Regions from separate parts of the Paenarthrobacter sp. NPDC090520 genome, predicted to be linked through region 1. Evidence: predicted binding sites of a transcription regulator. Region 1 holds the regulator's gene; the other holds the start of a gene.

The links. The regulator Rex, encoded in region 1, represses fermentation and respiration genes when NADH is low (regulators of the CRP and FNR family bind a similar motif). The targets are predictions, from matches to a motif close to CTTGTGAANNNNTTCACAAG.
Region 2: ACIQTZ_RS02730 (glyceraldehyde-3-phosphate dehydrogenase) is a predicted target of Rex. The motif match lies at 3,041-3,060, and genes of this name have one in related genera.

What each region holds. Positions count from the first base shown of each region.
Region 1 is NZ_JBIVXM010000013.1:111,115-117,209, reverse strand. Features, by position in the region: gene ACIQTZ_RS16270 (histidine phosphatase family protein) at 1-460, opposite strand, end outside; gene ACIQTZ_RS16265 (YceI family protein) at 676-1,227, shown strand; gene ACIQTZ_RS16260 (hypothetical protein) at 1,400-2,137, shown strand; gene ACIQTZ_RS16255 (hypothetical protein) at 2,426-2,623, opposite strand; gene ACIQTZ_RS16250 (hypothetical protein) at 2,659-2,832, opposite strand; gene ACIQTZ_RS16245 (redox-sensing transcriptional repressor Rex) at 3,235-3,942, opposite strand; gene ACIQTZ_RS16240 (glutaredoxin family protein) at 4,020-4,274, opposite strand; gene ACIQTZ_RS16235 (HAD family hydrolase) at 4,367-5,182, shown strand; gene ACIQTZ_RS16230 (endonuclease domain-containing protein) at 5,467-6,095, shown strand, end outside.
Region 2 is NZ_JBIVXM010000002.1:16,847-22,941, forward strand. Features, by position in the region: gene ACIQTZ_RS02710 (YaaA family protein) at 1-685, opposite strand, end outside; RNA gene rnpB (RNase P RNA component class A) at 744-1,136, shown strand; gene ACIQTZ_RS02720 (acyltransferase) at 1,148-1,882, opposite strand; gene ACIQTZ_RS02725 (polysaccharide deacetylase family protein) at 1,930-3,018, opposite strand; gene ACIQTZ_RS02730 (glyceraldehyde-3-phosphate dehydrogenase) at 3,281-4,768, shown strand; gene ACIQTZ_RS02735 (hypothetical protein) at 4,839-5,048, shown strand; gene ACIQTZ_RS02740 (HNH endonuclease family protein) at 5,165-5,965, shown strand; gene ACIQTZ_RS02745 (acyltransferase domain-containing protein) at 5,950-6,095, opposite strand, start outside.

The DNA.
Region 1 (6,095 bases):
TGGCTTCGGCTCCGTCGCCGCCGAGTTCGATGGCCTTGAGCCGGGCGTCCTGCACAGCGGCGATGACGCGCGCTGCCTGCTCCTTGTAGGGCTCGCCCCAGGAGGGCCGCAGGGGGTTGCGGAAGTAGTACCAGTGCTTGGGCTTCAGGAATTCGCTCCGCGTTGGGTGGAGGCCCTCAAAGTGGTTTTCCGCCTCGATGATCCGCGGATCCGTGGTGATGGGCAGCCCCAGAGCCTCGGACGTGGGCATGGCGGTTTCCTGGGCACGCGTCAGCGGCGACGCCACTAAATGGACAATTCTGGCGCCCTGGTCTGCGCGCACCACAAAGTGCTCGGCCAGCATGCGGGCCATCTCCCGGCCGCGCTCGGAGAGGTGGAATTCAGGCAGCCGACCATACAGGACGCCATCGGGGTTATGGACCTCGCCATGGCGAAGCAGATGGACAGTTGCTTGGGGCATGTTTACCAGTTTCTCAAAGATGCGGGGCGATCTGAAATCTTCTACCGCTAGTAGAACTCAAAGTTTTCCCAAAATGTTCCGGGAAGTTGGAATAAAGGATGCATATGCATGTTTATACTAGACACGAAGCTCGGTTGACGCTTCAAGTAAACAGCTCGATCAGATCAGCCGGGTAAGCCCAACGATCCATCCCTATACCTAGGAGCAACACCATGATGACTCTTCCCGCCAACGTCTCCACCGGCACCTGGACCCTGGACAACTCCCACAGCGAGATCGCCTTTACCGTGCGCCACGCGGGCATCAGCAAGGTCCGCGGCCAGTTCAAGGAAGCCGAAGCCACGCTGGAAGTTGGCGAGGCCCTGACCGATTCCAAGGTGACCGCTTCCATCCAGACCGCCAGCTTCGACTCGGGCGACGTCAACCGCGACGGCCACGTCAAGGGCGAGGACTTCTTCGACGTGGAGAAGTTCCCGGAGATCACGTTCGTCTCCCGCCACGTGAAGGCCAACGGTGACGGCTTCGACCTCGTGGGCGATCTCACCATCAAGGGCGTCACCAAGGAAGTTGCCATCGAGACCGAGTTCAACGGCGTGGCCGTGGACCCGTTCGGCAACACCCGTGCAGGCGTCTCCGGTGAAACCACCATCAGCCGCAAGGAATTCGGCCTTACCTGGAACGCCGTCCTGGAAGCCGGCGGTGTCCTGGTCAGCGACAAGGTTGTCATCAACCTCGAACTCGCCTTCATTGCACCGGCTGCCGCCTAGCCTTTTCGCTGGAAGCGGCCCCACGGCGCCCCCGCCCATCTTTGGTGTGCGGGGGCGCCGTTTCGCATACTCGGAAATCACCCGTCCATTGTTCGGCACACACCCGGTATTTGGCTGCGAGTTGGCCCCAAATTTCCTATGCAACCCTCAACCCGCGGTCTACAGTGATGCCATGAGTAACCCAGACGAAGCACCACAGCCTCAGCAGCCCGGCTCCGAGCCACAGCAGCCCGGCAATGTTCCTCCTGCGGGTTACCAGCCTCCGCAGGGCTACCAACCACCCCAGGGCTACCAGCCGCCGTCGCAGCCGGGCCAGTACCAGCAGCCCGGCCAGTACCAGCAGCCCGCCCAAAACCAGCCGCCCCAGTACCAGCAGCCGGGTCCCGGCCAGCCAGGACAGGGCCAGCAGGGTGGTTTCCACTTCGAAATGCCCACCGACGGACCGCGCAATTTCAACGACGTCCTCCCCCAAGGCGGCTTCTCAGGCATCTTCAAAGTCCAGGGGCTGCCCACGGAGCTGAAGGTGTCCTACTTCATCTGGGTGATTTCGGGACTGCTCGGCCTGCTGTTCGGGCTGATCGGACTCTTCGCCATCATCGCGGCCTTCGCCTTCATACCGGGGCTGGCAGCTGTCGCGCTGATCCTGCTGATCATCAGCCTTGCCGTCGCAGCAGCGCAGGTTGTCCTGGCCATGAAGATGAAGGAAGGCAAAGAGTGGGCACGGCTGGCCCTGACGGTTCTTGCAGCAGTCTCTTTGCTTCTGGCCATTTTTGGTTCCATCAACATGGGCGGTCCCAGCGCTGGCCTGGGCAGCAACTGGTTCGGGTTCCTGGTCAGCGCCGTTGCCGTCGTCCTCATGTGGCTCCCGAACTCGCAGCTCTGGTTCAAGGCAGTCAAGGGCACCGCCTGACGCGAAACCCGGGTACCGCCGTCGTGCATTAACAGCAGCGATGATGAAGGCCGCGGGCCTCCCAATGGAGGCCCGCGGCCTTCATCATGCAGGAGTACGGCTATGTACGCCTGCGTGATGATTTCTCCACGCGCGGGAAATTCCTGCGTGTGATCCTCCGTACCACCGGGAGGCTGGGGGTACGGTGGATTCAGAACCATGGTGGGGGCACTTTGTTCTTGTTGACCCCAGCAGTATCAGCCGTCGACCAAGCAAAGGAATGCCATGAGCAACCCTCCCTACCCGCCGTCAAACCCGGGCGATTCCACTCCGGAACAGCAGGGGTCCCAGCCTTCGGCGCCGCAGTACGGCCAACAGTCCGAACCCAACGCTCCGCAATACGGCCAGCCGGCCGCGCCGCAATACGGCCAGCAGGCTCCGAACGCTCCCCAGTACGGGCAGCAGTCCGCGCCGCAGTACGGCCAGCAGGCTCCCCAGTACGGCCAACAGCCCTCTCCTTACGGCCAGCAGCCCGGATCGCCCTATGGCCAGGCCGTCCCGCAGTACGGCCAGGACACCAACTGGCCCAGCCAGCAACCGGGTCCCAGCACGGTCCCCCAGATGGTCAACATCGCCTTCTGGATGATCGTGGCCGCCGGTATCCTCTCGGCCATCAGCTCGCTGCTCCTGGCAACCACAGGTTCTGATGCGTTCATCAATTCCATGGTCCAGCAGGCAGCAGCCCAGGGCACCGAGTTCCCTGAAGGTTCCCTTGAAGGAATGAAGGGCGCCATCACCGTTGGCGCGGTGATCGGTGCCATCGTGTCCCTCGGACTCTATGCGTTGGTGGCATTCCCTGTCCGCAAGGGCAAGAACTGGGCCCGCATCCTCGGTACTGTCTTCGCCGCCATCTCGGTCCTTGGCCTGACCGGCCTGTTCCAGTTCGGCGCAACGTACGGCATCCTGCAGCTGCTGGTGATCCTGTTGGGAGTCGCGGCAATCGTCATGCTGTACCTGCCGGCGTCGGCGCCTTACTTCCGCAAGCAGCAGGCGTTCGGCAACCCGTACGGCCGCTGAGCCCAAGCAGAACTGACCAGCGGGCGCGGACCCGGCGAAGGCTAAACGGCCTGACCCGGTGTCTGCGCCCGTTGTGCGTGGTAGGCAAGAATCTGGAGTTCCGTGGCCATGTCCACCTTGCGAAGGTTGACGTGCGGGGGTACCTGGAGGAGCACCGGGGCGAAGCTGAGGATGCTGCGGATTCCGGCCCCGATCACGCGATCACATACTTCCTGTGCCACCGTTGCCGGGAGGGCAAGAACCACCATGTTGGTGTGCGTGCGCTCCAGGACCCGCTCCAGTTCTGCCGAGTCGCTGACCCTGAGCCAGCCAACCTCGTTGCCGATCACCATGGGGTCGGCATCGAAAATGGCCACCACGTCGAAGCCCCGGGATTCGAAGCCACCGTACCGGGCCAGCGCCTTGCCCAGGTTACCGGCACCGACGATTGCCACTTTCCAGTCGTGTGTCAGTCCGAGGGCAGCGGCGATGTGCCGGCTCAAGTACTGGACCTCGTACCCTACTCCGCGGGTTCCGTACGAACCGACGTAGGAAAGGTCCTTCCGCAGCGTCGATGAACTGACGCCGGAGGCCTCCGCCAGTGCATCCGAAGAAACGCGTTCCACGCCTTCGGCAAGGAGGGAGTTGAGCGCACGCAAATAGAGGGTCATCCGGGCCACAGCCGCGGGCGGGATCTGCTTGGCGGCAGGTTCGTTGTCCCCGGTTGTTGCCTCCGGTGACGGTTCCAGCGCAGTCACGGTATTCTCCATTGCGTCGCTTGTTGTTCCACTCTATGGCCCCTGACCGGGCTCAACAAAAAGCCATTTCCTTCCGTGAGCGGCGCCCCTTAGCCCTCCAGCGCTTTCTTCAAAAGACGGGTGAGTCGCTGCTCATCGATGGTCCAGAAGTCGCGCTGTACGCCGTCCACCAACAGCACCGGAATCTCCTCGGCGTACCGGTCACGGAGGGTCGCGTCACCGTCGATCGATGTTTCGCTCCACTGCACGCCCAAGCCTGAGGTGACGCGTTCGACGGCGGCACGCGCCGCGGTGCACAGGTGGCAGTCAGCTTTGGTGAGGAGGACGACGTCGGGAATAGGCATGACTCAACGTTACCGGCTGCGGCGGCAGCGCCCATGCGGCGTCCGACCATGGCGCGAAGCGCGAGGCAGCTGCAATTGACTAGACTCAAGGCATGCCCGACGAGAAGGACGCCGCTGTGCTCGCAGATGCCAAGGTGCCGCAGCACACCGGCGAGGCTGCTTTCTTCGACGTCGACAACACCCTGATGAAGGGCGCCAGCCTCTTCCATGTGGCCCGCAAAATGTACGAGCGCAAGGCCTTCACGCTGTCCCAGGCTGCCGGCTTCGCGTGGAAGCAGTTCAAGTTCGTGATGCGTGGCGAGAACATGGAAGACGTCCATGCCGTCCGTGACTCCGCGCTGACCTTGGCTGCAGGCATTTCGGTCGACGACATCAAGGCCCTGGGCGAAGAGGTCTATGACGAGATGATCGAGTCGCGGATCTGGCCGGGTACCAAGGCATTGGCCGAACAGCACCTGCGGGTTGGCCGCAAAGTCTGGCTCGTCACAGCCACTCCCATCGAGGTGGCTACCGTCATTTCCACGCGGCTTGGTTTAACTGGCGCGCTGGGAACCGTCGGCGAGATTGAGAACGGCACCTACACGGGCAGGCTCGTGGGCGACATCCTGCACGGTCCGGCGAAGGCTGTGGCTGTCCAGCTCGTTGCGGACCGCGAGGGCCTGGACCTGGACCATTGCTGGGCTTACAGCGACTCCGCCAACGACATTCCTTTGCTCACGTTGGTTGGCCACCCCGTGGTCATCAACCCGGATGCCCGGCTGCGCCGGCACGCCCGCGAGCACAACTGGCCGGTGTACGACTTCCGTTCGGGCCGCCGCGCAGCCACCCTCGGGCTGAAGGCGGCAACCGTGGGCGGCGCCATCTACGGCCTGTGGCGCGGATTCAGCCGCTTCCGCAGCCCCCGCTAGCCAACCCTCTCTCACCAAACACCCCCACCCCACTCGACCCTCTCTCACCAAACCACCCCTCCCCACCCAACCCTCTCTCACCAAACACCCCCTCCCCACCCAACCCTCTCTCACCAAACCACCTTTCCCGCCTGACCCTCTCTCACCAAACCACCCTTCCCGCCCGACCCTCTCTCACCAAACCACCCTTCCCACCCGACCCTCTCTCACCACGGGAGGCCAACGCCCGACGGCCTGTGGATAACTTCTGTAGACAGGGGGGCCTTCTGGGCAAGAATGCCCGTATGCAAAAACCCTCGACGTTTCCGCAAGCACTGGCTTCTGCGCCATTTACCCTCAACCAAGCCGAGGCGTTCGGCGTAGGGAAGCGGCAGCTTTGGAAGCGGAGTTCGATCGAGGGGGTCAGTCAGGGAATCTTCAGGCCTTCGGACTGGGAATTCGATTTAGCCTCCGCGGCCCGGTCCCTTTCGGCCGCAAGTCCGGGCGCCTGGATTTCGCATGTAACAGCGGCGCGGCTCCAAGGCCTTTACTTGCCGCCGTGGCTGGCCGATTCGAACGAGTTACACCTCAGCAAGCCCCGGAAACTGCCTTCTGTTCGTCGACGGGGTGTCATCGGACATACGGTGGTTATCGTCGACTCTGAAATCGAGTTCGCACACGGCATGTGGATGAGCACGCGGCCCCGAACCTGGCTGGACTTGGCACGCCAATTGCCCTTGAGGGAACTCGTTTGCGTCGGAGATCAGCTCATTCGCGTTCCCCGGCCTGAGTTTGAAGGCCGGGACACCCCATATGCATCAATCAGTGACCTTCGCGCGCTGATAGCACGGCACAGGAATCTTCAAGGAGTGGTGCGCGCCCGTGAAGCCCTGGATCTGATGCGCGTCGGAGCCGACTCCGTTCCCGAGTCCCT
Region 2 (6,095 bases), on a different contig from region 1:
CTGCCTTCAGGAGTTGGGCGGGGGTGGCGGGAGCTTTTCCGCGCCTGGTCAGCAGGTGCCGGGCCAATTCACCGCGGGTGTGCTTGGCGAAGTGGCTCACCACCGTGCGCTTGCCCTTGGCTTCAGTGAACACGTTGACGGTCACCGTTTGATCTGCCGGTGGCGCCCAAGCGGCCGCATAGGTACTGGACCGGCAGTCAACCAGCAGCTCGCCTTCGGAGCGCTTGGCGAGGGCGGCAGCCAGCTGCGGCTTCCAGTACGAGGCGAGGCGTCCGACGTCGGGCAGTGCGGTTCCCATGGACAGCCGGTAGGCGGGCACATGGTCGCCAAAGCCGATGGCGCCCCACAGGGCGGAAACCACCAGGATTGATTCGGCAGCCTTGCGGCGCTGCGTGGGGGTCAGGCTGTTGTACCCGAGGGCGTCGTACAGGACGCCGGAGTAGACCTGGTGGGCTGGGGCGGCCGGTTCCGAGTGCAGCCTGGTGTTGCGTTCGACGTCGTCACGCAGCGAGGCGCCGACGCCGAGTAACGCGAGGGCGTCTTCATGCGCGCTGACGGTCCCCAGCGCCTCCAGGACCCTGGCCCGGGAGGTGTTCAAGTCCGGGAAGCTCAGCGCCTCCCAGTCGATGGAGGGTCCTTTGGCAGCGGGTGTCTTGCCTTCGGAAGGCGGCAGGAGAATCAGCACCAGTCGATATTACCGGTGTCCGGGCGTGGCTCCCGACGCCGGTAGACTGTACGGCGGATGGGTTGACCAGGCGGCCGCGCGCCACGAAAGTGGCTCGAGGAACGTCCGGGCTCCACAGGGCAGGGTGGTGGGTAACGCCCACTCGGGGTAACCCGCAGGCAAGTGCCACAGAAAACAGACCGCCTGCGCCGACCGGTGCCTGCACCGGTTGGTTGGCAGGTAAGGGTGAAACGGCGGTGTAAGAGACCACCAGCTCCCTGGGTGACCGGGGAGGCTAGGTAAACCCCACCCGGAGCAAGGCCAGACAGGACACGTTCGAGGGCTGCCCGCCCGAGTGTCCGGGTAGGCTGCTGGAGGGCGTCGGCAACGGCGTTCGTAGATGGATGGCCGCCACTCCCTTGCCGGTAACGGCTCGGGATGACAGAACCCGGCGTATCGGTCAACCCATCCACATACCCCCTGTCAGTGGTGGTCGTGCCAGCCGCTGAGTTCTTCGAAGATGGGGACGTCCTCCGCGGTCAGGTTCCAGTACTCCTCGCTCTTGGGCACGGATGCGGCATCCGGCTTGTACGGGGGACTGGTGAAGGAAAGGTGCGGCCTTTCCCATGCCACGTCGCGCCGGACCACGCGGGCGGGTGAACCCACGGCGATGACGTTGTTGGGGATGGTTCCGGTCACGATGCTGCGGAACCCAATCACGGAACCGTCGCCCACGCGTGCGCCGCCCAGGGCCACAGCCTGGGCCCCAAACCACACGTGGTTGCCAATGACAACGTCCCTGGCGGGGTTGACGCGACGGCCCGTGGCGACGTCGAAGATGGGATGCCCATCGTCGGTCCGGAATTGGGTGCTGCTGGCGATCATGACGTCGTCACCGAACATGACTGCGGCTCCCTCCACTGCGCTGACCACGGCGACGCTGGTGGTGGTGAAGTCTGCGCCTGTGCGTACCGTTGAATCCTGGCCGACTCGGACGTTCATGCTGAACGGCGACTTGTTGCTGGGACCGATGACGAGCGTGCCGTTGTCGCAGTCGAAAACGGCCTGCAGCTTGGCAATACGGGCGCCTTCCGCGACGATGATGCGGTTGTTCCTGCCTCGAAAGGTCACCGCGATGCCGGTTTCAATGGCCCTGGAACACTCGATGCTGTTCCCGGACCCATCGCTGTGGTCAGCCAGTACTGAGAGTTTGTTCACCTTGGCAGCGTACCGGGAGCTTTTTGTGCCCTCAGACGCAGCGTTGCCTAGACCGCGACGAGCCTGACGTCGCGGCTGCCAGCATTGATGGTGACCTCCAAGGACTTCACATCAAGGGGGACGGTGGCCAAGTGGCGCAGGTGCAAGGTGCCCCCAACAGGGACCACGTGGTGGCGTGTCGATTCACCGATCACTGATGCTACGGCTGTACCTGCGGGCGCGGAGACCGTAGCCGTCAGCTCACGTGTGGAGCCGGGAATGTTCTGCCGGTACTGCGGATAGGGGATGGCTTCCGCGAAAGGGTTACCTGAATCTGTGACCAGGATGTTGTCGCGATGGGTGCTTGAAGCGTCGGCCGCGCCCAGCCCCGATGCCGTCAAAACCAACAGCGAACCCTGGTCCCTTTGTTCCACGAGATAGTCCAGTATGGCGGTGAACGCCTCCATGGACTGCCGGTCTTTGACGCCCAGGTTGTTGGCGTGCCACATCATGACGATGCCGGCCCTCCACGCCCGGGCCCGGTCCACCAAAGCCGTTGCCCGTCCTGGCTCCGTGTAGAGGTCCAGGCTGTAATGGTTCTGCCCATCCCGCAGCACGCCATCCAGGGGACGGTAATAACTGTCCGGGAGATACCCGGAGGCCAAGGCATGGAAGTCGTGGATCAGCCTGCCAGCTGCTGTTCCGGCCCAGGCTGCCACCGTCCTGGACGGCATATGGCCGTCATAGCGGATGCTGGAACCGCCCGGGGGAGCGAAGCAGTCGATCGGAATGCGGGGCAGGAAGCGGCCGAGATCCTGCAGTGCCCCCACGATTTCCTGGTGCAAGGCGTCGTCCCCGGACGCGTCCCTGTGGGTGGCGCCATGGTTCCACACCTCGCCGCCGTGCTGCAGGCAGTAGTGCTGGATGTTCTGCCAGGTATCGCTTTCGGTGGGTACGCTTCCGATCCGTTGGGTGGTGGTGACCCGCGTGAACGGCAGGTTGCGCTCAACCAGGAGCGGCAGCACTTTGTCCCTGAAGTCGCGTGCGCCGTCGTCGAAACGCAGGGCCACGGCACCCCGGCCGCCTGTGCCGATCCGGCCGCCCTTCCGGGCCAGGAGCGCTTGGCGGAGCAGCTCGCGCCGCACTGGATGAGTCACACCCGGGAGTCTACGCGACACTCGTGTGAGTGATTTCACGCATCCGGGCGGCCACTGCGCCGGGATCCAGCCCTAGAATGGTTACTGAACGTAGAAGTTCTGCCGCCGGGTCTGCGTTCGCAGCCGGCGGATTTTCTTTGCTCTCGTTCAAGGCGCCGTGGGTGGACCGAAGCCCGCAGCGCATGTGCCGCAGGACTACTCCGGGCGGCCGACGCCATCTGCATACGAAGACGTATGTGGTTGACCCAAGGAAGGTAGTTCTGTGAGCCAGACGTCAGATTCTTGTCTTGATAAGTGGATGGGCCGGGAGGCCCTCGCCGAGGCCATGATTCCGGTGATCGGCCGGCTGTACCGGGAAAACAACGTGGTCACCAGCATCCACGGCCGGAGCCTGATCAACAAGTCCACCATGAACATCCTGAAGGCCCACCGCTTCGCCCGCCGGATGAGCAATACAGAGCTGCTGCTCGAAGAGACCGCGCCCCTGCTGAATGCCTTGGCTGAGCTGGAGCTCGGCGCTGCCGCGATCGACATCGCCCGACTGACCGAAAAGTACCGTGCAGAGAACGGCGCTGTCTCCCTGGATGAGTTCCTTCGCGCGGAGTTGGCTGACGTTGTGGGCAAGCGCGGCGCGGACGACCGCACCAGCACCGACGTCGTCCTCTATGGCTTTGGCCGTATCGGACGTCTGCTCGCCCGCCTCCTGATCGAAAAGGCAGGCGGCGGACACGGGCTGCGCCTCCGTGCGATCGTTGTGCGCAAGGGCGCCGAGAACGACCTCGTCAAGCGCGCCAGCCTGCTGCGCCGCGACTCCGTCCACGGTTCCTTCGAAGGCACCATCCGGGTGGACGAGGAAGCCAACACCATCACGGCCAACGGCGTCCAGATCCAGGTGATCTACTCCGACAACCCCGCCACGGTGGACTACACCGCCTTCGGCATCAAGGACGCACTGGTGGTGGACAACACCGGCCGCTGGCGCGACGCAGATGGCCTCTCCCAGCACTTGCAGAGCAAGGGTGTTGCCCGCGTCCTGCTGACCGCCCCCGGCAAGGGCGACCTCAAGAACATCGTGCACGGCATCAACCAGGCCGACATCACCGACGAAGACAAGATCGTCACCGCAGCCTCCTGCACCACCAACGCCATCACCCCCGTGCTGAAGGCCCTGAACGACAAGTTCGGGATTATCCACGGGCACGTGGAGACCGTGCACTCGTTCACGAACGACCAGAACCTGATCGACAACTTCCACAAGGGCGACCGCAGGGGACGCTCCGCTGCCCTGAACATGGTGATCACGGAAACGGGCGCCGCCAAGGCCGTAGCCAAGGCCCTCCCGGAGTTGCAAGGGAAGCTCACCGGCAACGCCATCCGCGTTCCCACGCCGGATGTGTCCATGGCCATCCTCAACCTCAACCTCGCCAACGGCACCACGCGCGATGAAGTGAACGACTACCTCCGCGAGATGTCCCTGCACTCGCAGCTGCGCAAGCAGATCGATTACATCGATTCGCCGGACGTTGTTTCCACTGACTTCGTAGGGTCCCGCCGGGCCGGCATCGTGGACGGGCTCGCCACGATTTCCAACGACAAGAACCTGGTTGTCTACGTCTGGTACGACAACGAGTTCGGCTACTCCTGCCAGGTTGTCCGCGTGATGGAGGAGATGGCCGGCGTCAACCCGCCGTCGTTCCCCGCCCGCGACATCGTGGCCCCCATCGCGGTGCTTGAGGCAGCCAACGCCTAAGCCAAAGTGTTACCTGGGTTTCCCGGCTGGGTTACTGGAATCAGCCGGGAAACCTGCTCACAATGGGGTCATGGAAAATGAATCTACGTTGGAGCACGAAACCACGCTTGAACACGCCTTGGACGTGGCCAAGGCCAACCACAAGCAGGCACAAAAACTGCTGGACCAGGCCGTCGCGGCCAATGCTGCCGGCGATGTCACGGACGAGCGCGTTGAGCAATTGCGGGGACTCCTGGCAGTGGCAGCCGAGGACCTGCAGCGCGTGATGCGCGAGCAATAGGCCAGCTATCCTCCATCCACAGTGTGACTCTCCCTGCACACTGTGGACAGCGGCTTCGTTGTCGGTGTTTTGTCCTACGCTCGAAGGGCAACGTCACCCCGATTGAACGGAGCCCCTTGAGTATTACGTGGTCTGCCTACAAGCGTGCCCGCCGCCGGTCCCGGCAAGCCTGGGCCATCCTCGGGCTGCTGGCCGCCACCGTGGTGGGTGGACTGACGTGGTTTTTTACCGCCGGGCAGTTCGATGCTGTGGGCCCGTGGGTCGCAGGCCCAACGGAGGCGCCTGTCTTTGACGCCGCCTGGATGAAGCCGCTCCCGGGCGCCGTCCGCGTCCAGGCCCAGAAAGCGTCTGAGGCCCTGGACCAGCTCGAGGTGAAGGGCAGGTCGTCGAAGAGCGACTATGACCGCACCGCTTTCGGTCAGGCCTGGCTGGATGTTGACCGCAACGGCTGCGACACCAGGAACGATATCCTCCGCCGCGATCTCGCAGGCGTCGAGTTCACCACTGGTTCCACCTGCAAAATCGCCGCGGGCGAAATGCAGGAGCCCTACACTGGCGCGTTTGTGTCATTCCGGAGGGGCCAGGACACCAGTTCACTCCTCCAGATCGACCATGTGGTGGCGCTGGCCGACGCCTGGCAGAAGGGGGCCAAGCAGTTGTCTGCCCAGCAACGCCAGATGCTGGCCAACGATCCGCTGAACCTGATTGCCGCTGACGGACCCGCAAACGTCAAGAAGGGCGCAGGGGACGCCGCAACCTGGCTGCCTCCCAACAAGAACTTCCGTTGCCATTATGTGGCCCGGCAAATATCGGTGAAAACGGCTTACAAACTGTGGGTCACACAGGCCGAGAAGGACGCGATGAAGCGTGTCCTGGCTTCGTGTCCGGAGCAGCAGGCCATTTACAACGAAAGGTGACCATGCCCCAGTTGCCAGGTGCCGCCGTCGTCGATCCTCTCCAGAACCAAGCGCTGTAGTGAGCTTTCTCGTGGCAGTGCGTCCAAGCCCTCAAGCCCACGGTGCCGGAACGTGAAGTAGACGGCATCGG